DNA from 2 places in the Mycobacterium camsae genome. Region 1 is predicted to be linked to the other one. Evidence: riboswitches for the same ligand, from Rfam matches in the RefSeq annotation. Region 1 holds a riboswitch; the other holds the start of a gene.

Region 1 (5,821 bases):
CTTGGCTTCGATCCGGTCGGTGAGCCGGGCCAGCTGGCGGTCGACGGAGGCCAGCTCCTTCTCGGCGGCGCGCCGCTGTGCCCCCGACATCGCTTGCTGCGATTGCGGTTTGGGTGCCGAGGGCCCGGAACTGGCCGACGATCGATTGGCCAGCGCCAGGTATTCGTCGATGCCACCGGGCAGGTGCCGCAATCGTCGGTCCACGATCGCGTACTGCTGATCGGTAACGCGCTCGAGCAGGTAACGGTCGTGCGAAACGACGATCAGGGTGCCGGCCCAGGAGTCCAGCAGGTCCTCGGTGGCGGTCAGCATGTCGGTGTCGACGTCGTTGGTCGGCTCGTCGAGCAGCAGCACATTCGGCTGCGACAGCAGCGTGAGCATCAGCTGCAGCCGGCGGCGCTGACCGCCGGACAGTTCCCCGACGCGCGCCGAGAGCTGTCCGCGGCCGAAGCCCAGCCGCTCCAGCAACTGCGTCGGCGTCATCTCGCGGCCCTCGACCTCGTAGCCGCTCTGCAACCGGCCGAGCACGTCGGCGATGCGCTCGCCGGCCAGCGCGGTCAGCTCGTCACCCTGCTGATCCAGGACCGCCAGGCGGACGGTCTTGCCGCGCTTCACCCGTCCGGTGTCGGGCTGGACGGTACCGGCGATCAGACCCAGCAGGGTGGACTTGCCCGCGCCGTTGGCCCCGACGATCCCGGTGCGTTCTCCCGGCGCGATCCGCCACTCCACGTCGCGCAGCACTTGGCGGCCGTTGTAGCAGACCGAGACGTCGAGCAGGTCGATGACGTCCTTGCCCAACCGGGCCGTTGCGAGCTTGGCCAGCTCGACGGTGTTGCGCAGCGGCGGCACGTCGGCGATCAACTGGTTGGCTGCCTCGATGCGGAACTTGGGCTTGGAGGTGCGCGCGGGGGCGCCGCGACGCAACCAGGCCAGCTCCTTGCGCATCAGGTTCTGTCGTTTGGCTTCCGACGCGGCAGCCTGCCGGTCGCGCTCGACCCGCTGTAGCACGTAGGCGGCGTAGCCGCCTTCGAACGGCTCGACGATGCCGTCGTGCACTTCCCAGGTCGCGGTCGCGACCTCGTCCAGAAACCACCGGTCGTGGGTGACGACCAGCAGCCCGCCGCTATTGCGCGCCCAGCGCTGCTTCAGGTGTCCCGCCAGCCAGGTGATGCCCTCGATGTCGAGGTGGTTGGTGGGTTCGTCGAGGGCGATCACGTCCCACTCGCCGATGAGCAACTGGGCCAGCTGCACCCGTCGGCGCTGACCCCCGCTGAGCGTGGAAACCGTTGCATCCCAGTCGATATCAGATACCAGCCCGGCGACGACGTCACGCACTTTGCCGTCGCCGGCCCACTGGTGCTCGGGTTGGTCGCCGACCAGCGACCAGCCGACGGTGTGGTCGGGATCCAGGCTGTCCGCCTGGGCCAGCGCGCTGACCCGCAGACCGCTGCGCTGGGTGACCCGCCCGGAGTCCGGCTGCAGCTCGCCAGTGAGCAGGCCCAGCAGGCTGGACTTGCCGTCGCCGTTGCGGCCGACGATGCCGATGCGCGCGCCGTCGTTGACGCCGAGGGTGACCGATTCGAAGATCACCTGGGTCGGATACGCCAGGTGGACGGCCTCGGCTCCGAGCAGATGTGCCACTGGACTGAGGCTACCGGCCGCCTGGTCCGCTACCGACGCGGCCGTGGGGATGCGACAATGCACCGGTTAGGCAATGACGATGCAGGAAGCCGGTGTGAAACCGGCGCGGTCCCGCCACTGTAATCGGGGAGCGACCCTCATACGCCACGGCGAATAGCTGGAAGGCGAGGCGAGCGTTGATCCGAGAGCCAGGATACTCGCGTCATCGCGTCCTGCGACCCGGGGCGGTGTACCCCGAGAGAGCGATCGTCGTCCGATGTCTACTCGGCTTCTTTTGTGTGATTTTTCAACGCTGACAACATTTTCCGTCTTCGGCCGGGTGGTCGTGCAATGACCGCCCCGATCTGGATGGCCGCACCGCCGGAGGTGCACTCGGCGCTGCTCAGTAGCGGCCCCGGCGCTGGCCCGCTCTTGGCCGGGGCGGCGGCCTGGAGTTCGCTGAGCGCCAGCTATGCGGAAACGGCCCAGGATCTGGCCGCGGTGCTGGCGGCCGTAGCGGCCGGTGACTGGACCGGCCCGACCGCCCAGGCATACGCGGCCGCCCATCTGCCGTCTCTGGCATGGCTGCATCAGGCGTCGGCTGACAGCGCCGCGCAGGCTGCCCGGCAGGAGACCGCGGCCACTGCCTGGACCGCCGCGCTGGCCGCAATGCCCACGCTGGCGGAGCTGGCCGCCAACCATGCCGCCCACGCCGCCTTGATCACGACGAATTTCTTTGGCATCAATACGATTCCGATTGCGCTGAACGAGGCCGACTACGTGCGGATGTGGATCCAGGCCGCGACCACGATGAGCACCTATCAGGACGTGGCCGCGGCCGCGGTGTACACCGCGACCCCGCCCGCGGCGGCGCCTGAGATCGTTACCACCGGCGCCCTGGCCGCCGCCGACGATCTTCCGCCCGACCGGCAGAACGACTTCTATCAGTGGCTTACCGACATCGGATACATAGACTTCTACGACCGTTACATCCAGCCGCTGATCGACGCGCTGTCCAACGTTCCTTTCTTCCATGCGCTGTTCGGCGGATTCGATCCGTATCTGGTCATTCTCGGAAACCCGCTCAGTTACCTGAGTCCGTTCAATGTCGCGTTCGCCCTCGGCTATCCGATGGATATCGGTACCTACATCCTGTTGCTGTCGCAGATGTTCTCGTTCGTTGCGCTGGATCTCACCGCGGCGTTCGCCTCGGGCAATCCCACGACCATCGGGTTCACCATCCTGTTCGTCACCGTCGAAATCATCGGCACCGTCATCACCGACACCATCGCTCTGCTGAAGACGCTGCTCGAACAGACCGTCGTGCTGTTGGCGGTAGTGGTGCCGTTGCTGACCGCTCCATTGGCGCCGTTGGCGGCAGGCGCGGTGCTGGCGCCGATCGGCGTCAAGGGGCTGGTCGCCCTGGCCGCTACCCCGGCCGCGCCGCCCACGGCGCCGCCGGTCACCCCGCCGCTGGCGGCCCTGGCTCCGACGGTGCCGGCCCCCACGTACTCGCCGGCCCCGGCCGAGGTGACCGGGTCGGCTCCGACGCCCGGGGCGACCCCACCGACCGCGGCGCCACCGACTTTCGCCAGTACCGGAGTGGGTCTGGGTTTGGGAGCCGGCATGGAGAGCTTCGGCTATGTGGTGGGTGACCTGTGGTCGGTGTCCCGCGAGGCGGCGGGCTCGGGTGCTCGCAGGAAGGCGCCGGAACCCGGCGGCGCCGAGGCGCCCACAGCTGCGGCGGCGCCCCAGGAACCGACTGGCGCGCCGAAGCGACGGCGGGCCAAGCTCAGGCAGCCGGGTCGGGGCTACGAGTACATGGAGTACATGGATCCGGAGCCAGAGGTGTCCGCGTCGGGAAAGGGCGCGACGAGAATGGGCTTCACCGGAACTGCGTCGCAGGTGCAATCTGCTGCGGCCGCGGGCCTCAGAACGCTGGCCAAGGACGAGTTCGGGATCGGGCCGCGCGTACCACTGCTGCCGGGGATGTGGGAAGCCGACCAGGACGCGGGGTAATCGAGCACACGCGTCGACGTTTCCGCGATCGTCAAACCCGCTGTCACGCTTGGCGACTCAATATGGCCAGGTCGGGCGACCAGGGGCGCCCGCCGGCAAACACCGTGACCCAGACCACACCTCTCGGTCGATGTGCCATGATGTCCTCGCTGGTCAAGGCCGACGTCAGGAGCATTGAGGAGCAGTGGTGGATCTCAATTTGTCGATGGTCACGCGACCGGTCGAGCGGCTGGTAGCCACCGCTCAGAACGGTCTGGAGGTGCTCCGCCTGGGCGGGCTGGAGACGGGCAGCGTCCCGTCGCCGTCCCAGGTCGTCGAGAGCGTGCCGATGTACAAGCTGCGACGATACTTCCCGCCGGACAACCGGCCCGGCCAGCCGCCGGTGGGCCCGCCGGTGCTTATGGTGCACCCGATGATGATGTCCGCCGACATGTGGGATGTCACCAGGGAGGACGGCGCGGTCGGCATCTTGCACGCCAGCGGGCTGGACCCGTGGGTCATCGACTTCGGTTCCCCGGACAAGGTCGAAGGTGGGATGCAGCGCACCCTGGCCGACCACATCGTCGCGCTGGATCAGGCCATCGACACCGTCAAAGACGCCGCCGGCCAAGACGTGCACCTGGTCGGGTACTCCCAGGGCGGCATGTGGTGCTACCAGGTCGCGGCGTATCGGCGATCGAGAAACCTGGCCAGCATCGTTGCCTTCGGATCCCCGGTCGACACCCTGGCCGCACTACCCATGGGTATCCCGGCGAATATCGCCCCCGGCGTCGCCGACTTCATGGCCGACCACGTGTTCAACCGGCTCAATATCCCAAGCTGGATGGCCCGCACCGGTTTTCAGATGATGGACCCGATCAAGACGGCTCAGGCCCGGATCGACTTCGTGCGTCAGCTACACGACCGCGAGGCGTTGCTGCCACGGGAACAGCAGCGCAGATTCCTCGAGCGGGAGGGCTGGATCGCCTGGTCCGGCCCGGCCATCTCGGAGCTGCTCAAGCAGTTCATCGCGCACAACCGGATGATGACGGGTGGTTTCGCGATCAACGGTCAGATGGTGACGCTGACCGACATCACCTGTCCGATTCTGGCCTTCGTCGGTGAGGTCGACGACATCGGCCAGCCCGCCTCGGTGCGCGGCATCCGGCGGGCTGCGCCCAACACCGAAGTCTACGAATGTCTTATTCGGACAGGGCATTTCGGTTTGGTGGTGGGATCCCGGGCCGCGTTGCAGAGCTGGCCCACCGTTGCCGAATGGGTGCGGTGGATCTCCAGCGAAGGCGACAAGCCGGCCAGCATCAGCCTGATGGTCGAGCAGTCTGAGGAACACAACGACAGCGGGGTGGCGTTTAGCTCCCGCATCGCCCACGGCCTCGGCGAGGTCTCCGAGGCGGCGCTCGCGCTGGCCCGCGGCGCGGCAGACGCCGTCGTCGCGGCCAACCGCTCCATGCGCACCCTGGCCGTCGAGACCGTACGTACCCTGCCGCGGCTGGCGCGGCTGGGACAGCTCAACGACCACACCCGAATCTCGTTGGGCCGCATCATCGACGAGCAGGCCCGTGACGCCCCGCAGGGGGAGTTCCTGCTGTTCGACGGCCGCGTGCACACCTACGAGGCGGTCAACAAGCGCATCAACAACGTGGTCCGCGGCCTGATCGAGGTCGGGGTGCGCCAGGGCGACCGGGTGGGCATTCTGATGGCGACCCGTCCCAGCGCACTGGTCGCGATCGCCGCGCTGTCCCGGCTGGGTGGCGTGGCCGTGCTGATGCGCGAGGACGTCGACCTGGCCGCGCAGGTCCGGCTCGGAGGGGTCAGCGAGATCCTGACCGACCCCACCAATCTGGAAGCGGCGCGCCAACTTCCGGGTCAGATACTGGTGCTGGGCGGCGGCGAGTCGCGTGATCTGCATCTGCCGGACGACGCGGACGTCATCGACATGGAACAGATCGACCCCGACGCGGTGCAATTGCCCGCCTGGTACCGAGCCAACCCCGGATTCGCGCGCGACCTGGCGTTCATCGCGTTCAGTGCGGCCGGCGGGGAACTGGTGGCCAAGCAGATCACCAATTTCCGCTGGGCTCTGTCGGCGTTCGGCACCGCGTCGACGGCCGCGTTGGACCGCAAGGACACCGTGTACTGCCTCACGCCGCTGCACCACGAGTCGGCACTGCTGGTGAGCCTC
Region 2 (5,821 bases), 2.3 Mb from region 1:
GGTCGCAGGCCTTCGCCGCGGCCGGCGCTGTCATCGCATCCTGGGCCGACGACAGCGAGGCCGGCCCCAGCGACAAGGCGGCCCAGTTGCGCGCGGTGGCGCGAACGGAGTTCGGCCGCAAGGGATATGAAGTCACCACGATCAGAGACATCGCGGCGGCGGCGGGTCTGGGCACGGGGACCGTATATCGCGTCATCGGGTCCAAAGACGAACTCCTGGCCTCGATCATGCGTTCCTTCGGCCAGAAGGTGGAAGCGGGCTGGGTGGATGTGTTGCGCGCCCAGGCGACGCCGGTCGAGAAGCTGGACGCGCTGAGTTGGGTCAACGTCAATGCGCTGGGCCAGTTCTCCGACGAGTTCCGGATCCAGCTCGCCTGGATGCGTCAGTCACCCCCGAACACCGCCAACCCCGGCTGGTCGTACACCACTCGCCTGCGACAGATGAAATCGCTTCTGTCCGAAGGCATTCGCTCCGCAGAAATCCGGATCGACGCGCCCAGCATCACCATGCTGGCCCGCAGCATCATCGGCATGCAGTGGATACCGGAGAACATCTTGCGCGCGGTGGGCGCCCGTTCGTCGCTCATCCTCGCTCGCGACACCGTCCTGCGCGGTGTCGCGGTTCGCGCCGGGCAGTAGCGCGGGTAGCGTCGAAGCATGGCGCACATCGTTGTTATCGGCGGCCACGGCAAGGTCGCTCTGCACTTGGCCCGGATTCTCACCGGGCGCGGTGACCGCGTCAGCTCGGTATTCCGTAACCCGGACCACGGCGACGACGTGGCGGCCACCGGCGCCGAGGCGATCACCGCCGACATCGAGCAACTCGACACCGACGCGCTGGCCAAGCTACTGGCCGGACATGACGCGGTCGTCTTCACCGCCGGGGCCGGTGGCGGCACCCCGGCACGCACGTACGCCGTGGACCGCGATGCGGCCATCCGCGTGATCGACGCCGCCGGCCGGGCCGGCGTCCGGCGTTTCGTGATGGTGTCGTATTTCGGTGCGGGGCCCGGACATGGCGTCCCGCCGGAGAATTCGTTCTTCGCGTACGCCGAAGCCAAGGCCGCCGCCGACGCCCACCTACGCGCCAGCGATCTCGACTGGACCGTGCTCGGGCCGGGCCGGCTGACCCTGGAACCAGGCACCGGACACATCGCGGTGGGCAAAGCCAAGGGCGAGGTGTCGCGGGAGGATGTCGCGGCCGTCGTCGCGGCCGCGCTGGCCGACGATGCGACGATCCGCCGCACCATCGACTTCAACAACGGGGAGGTCCCGATCGCTGACGCACTAGCTCCCGTGCGCTGACCGTCGCGCCGGGCAGAGTAGCGTTAGCCTCGCAACTGGTCTGCCGACGCCCCCGCGGCGCCGGCATCGAGCGAGGCACACCCGCCTCGCGAGAGGGAACCCGGTGAGAATCCGGGACTGTCCCGCAGCGGTATGCAGGAACGACCGCCGTCACACAGCACTGGTCCTTGGAGCGATCTGGGACTGGGAAGCGACGGCCAGTAGGTGCATCTTCTCGGTGCGCGCCCGCGAGTCCGAAGACCTGCCAGCTGTGCCGGGCGCGCCGCGCCCGGCGGCACATCGCCTCGTGGAAAGGGCGTTTGGCCAGCCAGCCGAGGTGGTACGCGGGTTCCAGCGCACCGCCCGGCTGATCGGCTGCGCGTCCGCGGGCGGTGACCATACCGTCGAATGAAGGACCGCTTGTGAGCACAACAAATTTTCGGAAGTTCACCGCCACCATCACCGGTTCCCCCCGGATCGGCCCGCGCCGCGAACTCAAGCGGGCTACCGAAGGGTACTGGGCCGGCCGCACCAGTCGCTCCGACCTGGAGTCCGTCGCGGCCACCCTGCGCCGCGACACCTGGTCGGAGCTGGCGGCCGCCGGGCTGGACTCGGTGCCGATCAACACGTTCTCCTACTACGACCAGATGCTGGACACCTCGGTGCTACTGGGCGCGCTGCCGGCCCGGGTCAGCGGGATCTCCGACGAGTTGGACCGCTACTTCGTCGCCGCGCGCGGCAACGACGAGGTCGCCCCGCTGGAGATGACGAAGTGGTTCGACACCAACTATCACTACCTGGTTCCCGAGATTGGGCCGTCGACCCGGTTTTCGCTGAACGCGGACAAGGTGCTGTCCGAGTTGAAAGAGTCTCATTCCCAAGATATTCCGGCACGTCCGGTGATCATCGGGCCAATCACCTTCCTGCTGCTCAGCAAGGCGGTGGACGGGGCGAGCCCACCGATCGAGCGGCTGCAGGAGCTGATGCCGATCTATTCCAAGCTGTTGTCCCTGCTCGCCGACGGCGGGGCGCAGTGGGTGCAGTTCGACGAGCCCGGGCTGGTCACCGACATCTCCCCCGACGCTCCCGCGCTGGCCGAAGCCGTCTACAACTCCCTCGGTACGGTGGCCAATCGCCCGGCCATCCACGTCGCCACCTACTTCGGTGACCCGGGCGCCGCGTTGGCGGGGCTGGCCCGCACGCCGGTCGAGGCGATCGGCGTCGACCTGGTGTACGGACCCGATACCGCGGTGGCGGCGGTTCCGGAGTTGGCGGGCAAGACGCTGGTGGCCGGCATCGTCGACGGCCGCAACGTCTGGCGCACCGATCTGGAGGCCGCGCTGGGCAAGCTGACGCCGCTGCTGAAATCCGTGGGCGCAGTGGCTGTTTCGACTTCGTGCTCCACCCTGCACGTGCCGTATGCGTTGGACCTCGAGACCGATCTCGACGACAACCTGCGCAGTTGGTTGGCCTTCGGCGAGGAGAAGGTCCGCGAGGTGGTCGTGCTGGCCCGGGCGCTACGCGAGGGACGCGACGCCATCGCCGACGAGATCGCGGCCTCCAATGCCACGGCGGCCTCCCGCATGAGCGACCCTCGGTTGCACAACGACCAGGTGCGGACCCGCATCGACTCGATCGTCGCGTCCGGCGTTCACCGTGGTGATCCCGCCGAGCGTCGGGCCGCCCAGGGGGCCCGCCTGCGACTGCCGGTGCTGCCGACCACGACGATCGGGTCCTACCCGCAGACCTCGGCGATCCGAATCGCCCGAGCCGCGCTGCGTTCCGGTGAGATCGACCAGACCGAGTACGAGCGGCGGATGAAGCAGGAGATTGCCGACGTCATCGCGCTGCAGGAGGAACTGGGCATTGACGTGCTGGTGCACGGTGAGCCCGAGCGCAACGACATGGTGCAATACTTCGCCGAGCAGCTGGACGGCTTTTTCGCCACCCACAACGGCTGGGTGCAGTCTTACGGGAGCCGCTGCGTGCGTCCGCCGATCCTGTTCGGTGACGTGGCCCGCACCCATCCGATGACGGTCGACTGGATCACCTATGCGCAGTCGCTGACCGACAAGCCGGTGAAGGGCATGCTGACCGGACCGGTCACCATTCTGGCGTGGTCGTTCGTCCGAGACGACCAGCCCCTGGCCGACACCGCCAACCAGGTGGCGCTGGCGATCCGGGACGAGACGGTGGATCTGCAGTCCGCGGGTATCGCGGTGATCCAGGTCGACGAGCCGGCCCTGCGGGAGCTGCTGCCGCTGCGCCGGGCCGACCAAGACGAGTATCTGTCCTGGGCCGTGAGCTCTTTCCGGCTGGCCACCTCCGGCGTCGCGGACTCGACCCAGATCCACACCCACCTGTGCTATTCGGAGTTCGGCGAGGTGATTTCCGCGATCGCAGACCTGGACGCCGACGTCACCTCCATCGAGGCGGCGCGCTCGCACATGGAGGTGCTGGACGACCTGAACGCGATCGGCTTCGCCAACAGTGTGGGACCGGGCGTCTACGACATCCACTCGCCGCGGGTGCCCAGCACCGAGGAGATGGCCGCGTCTTTCAGGGCTGCACTCAAAGCCGTCCCCGCTGAACGGCTTTGGGTGAATCCGGACTGTGGGTTGAAGACCCGCAACGTGGGCGAGGTGACGGCGTCACTGCGCAACATGGTCACCGCCGCGCAACAGGTGCGGGCCGAGTAGCGGGAACAACCGCAAAGGCACCCATTTCGTGCCGAAATGAGGTGCTTTTGCGTTCCCCCGCAAGCGGGAGGTGCCGCCAGCTCGCCGGCGTCAGTCCTCCACCACGACCGGGACGTCGTCGGCCCAGGGCTGGCGGGTCACCATGTCGGCCACCCGGACATAGCCGTGCTCGAATTCGCCTGTGGCGGCATCGACTAACCGATAACGCTGGATCTGCCGGTGGATCGGCTGCGCGTCCAGCAGGACCACGCGCACCTCGCCGGGCTCGAATCGGCAGCGCCGTTGCATCGCCGCAATCAGTTGCTCATTGTGCATGTGGCCGTCACCGAAGTTCCAGCCGATCGCGGTGCTGCAGATGCGCTCTCCGTCGGTGATGACGTAGTCGTCCTCGTTCTGTCCGGCCATCGCGCGGTGCGCCAGGGTGAACAGTGCCCGGCCGTGAGTGTTCATGGCGCGGAACGCATACCCGAGGTACATCGGGATCTGCGCACGATCCTTGCCGTAGAACCGCTCCAGCTGCGCCTGCGGCATGCTGGCGATCGCGACGATGCCCCGCGCGATCTTCTCGCTCGCGGACGGCTTGACGCACCACAGCGTCGTGTCCCAGTTGCCGGCGTAGTAGCGCATGCCCGGCAGGAACGAGATCTTGCGCGGGAACATATTGCCCAAGATCACGATGCCCACCAGCAGGGTGAACAGCATCGCCACCGGGGCAAGGTGTTTGACGTCGCTGATGCCCAGCTGGGCATGCCCGACGAACAGCGAGAACACGCCGAAGATCATGAACACGTTCCACTCCAGCGGCACCCCCATCGGGATTGCGGTCAGGATGCCCAGGTGGAAACACACCATCACAATCGCTGCTACGGTGGTGGGCCACCCGCCATGGGAGAAGAACAGCGCCAACGGCACGAACATCTCGATGAACGTGCTGACGTGAGCGAACAGCCGTGACAAGAGTCCGGGCCGCAGATCGTCGGGGAACTTCTCGAAGAACATCCGCTTGATGAACCGCGGCCGGAACAGCGGGTTGTTGGACATCATCGTGGAGATCACGAACGGGAAGTGCTTGTTGAGTTTGGACGTCGCCGCGCCCATCCAGATCACCAGGAACACCAGCTTGGCCGCGACGATCATGTCGATGGCGTTCCAGCCGCCGAACAGGAACGTCACGGTGAGCGAGCCGTAGACCTCACCGCGGGCAGCCAGGAAAATCACCTTGTCGCGCAGCCCCGCCGCAGCCAACACCAGCAGGATCGCCACGATCTGCCACATCGGCAGCAGCCCGACCTTGCTTCCCACGGCCGGGATCGGGCCGGTGCCGTCGGTGAACAACGCCGTCACCAGCAACACCAGCAGCAGGGCATAGAGGGCGACGTCCACCGGCTTGCGTTTGGTGCCGAAGGTCAACGGCACCCGGTCCGGCCAGGGTGGCAGCCGGATGGTGCCGAAGCGCATCCAGTACAGGATCGAGCCCATCGGCGGAAAAAAGCGGTTGTTGAGCGGGCCGAAGCCGCAGCCCAGCCCCACCACCTCGAAGAGCATCGTGTACAGCACGACCTTCTCGAAGACGATCGGCTCGGCGTACCAGGCACGGACGTTGGTGAATCCGTCAATACCTTTGGTGCCCAGCACAATCAGCCACGCCACCAAGATGTACAGCAGGATCTTGACCACGTAGAACAGGTGCATCACCACCGGCGTGCCGAAGCCCACCTCGGCCCAGTGCCGGGCCATCGGGCGGATCTTCTCGCTGCGGGTGCCCTTGCTCCACTCGGCGATGTCGACTTCGGGCAATTGGGGCTTGAGAAATCCCATGGTTTCACAGATTAGAACGTG

What was found. A riboswitch is a leader RNA that binds a small molecule or an ion and turns the genes downstream of it on or off. The one in region 1 is predicted to bind cobalamin.
Region 2: linked by a shared signal. The riboswitch ahead of metE (5-methyltetrahydropteroyltriglutamate--homocysteine S-methyltransferase) and the one ahead of JX552_RS14185 (PPE family protein) in region 1 are both predicted to bind cobalamin.

Annotation. Positions count from the first base shown of each region.
Region 1 covers NZ_CP070973.1:3,353,102-3,358,922, forward strand. Annotated here, with positions in the region: gene JX552_RS14180 (ABC-F family ATP-binding cassette domain-containing protein) at 1-1,641, opposite strand, end outside; cobalamin riboswitch at 1,674-1,860, shown strand; gene JX552_RS14185 (PPE family protein) at 1,972-3,639, shown strand; gene JX552_RS14190 (acyl-CoA synthetase) at 3,824-5,821, shown strand, end outside.
Region 2 covers NZ_CP070973.1:5,635,091-5,640,911, forward strand. Annotated here, with positions in the region: gene JX552_RS23925 (TetR/AcrR family transcriptional regulator) at 1-638, shown strand, start outside; gene JX552_RS23930 (SDR family oxidoreductase) at 657-1,304, shown strand; cobalamin riboswitch at 1,324-1,567, shown strand; gene metE (5-methyltetrahydropteroyltriglutamate--homocysteine S-methyltransferase) at 1,706-3,982, shown strand; gene JX552_RS23940 (DUF3556 domain-containing protein) at 4,073-5,800, opposite strand.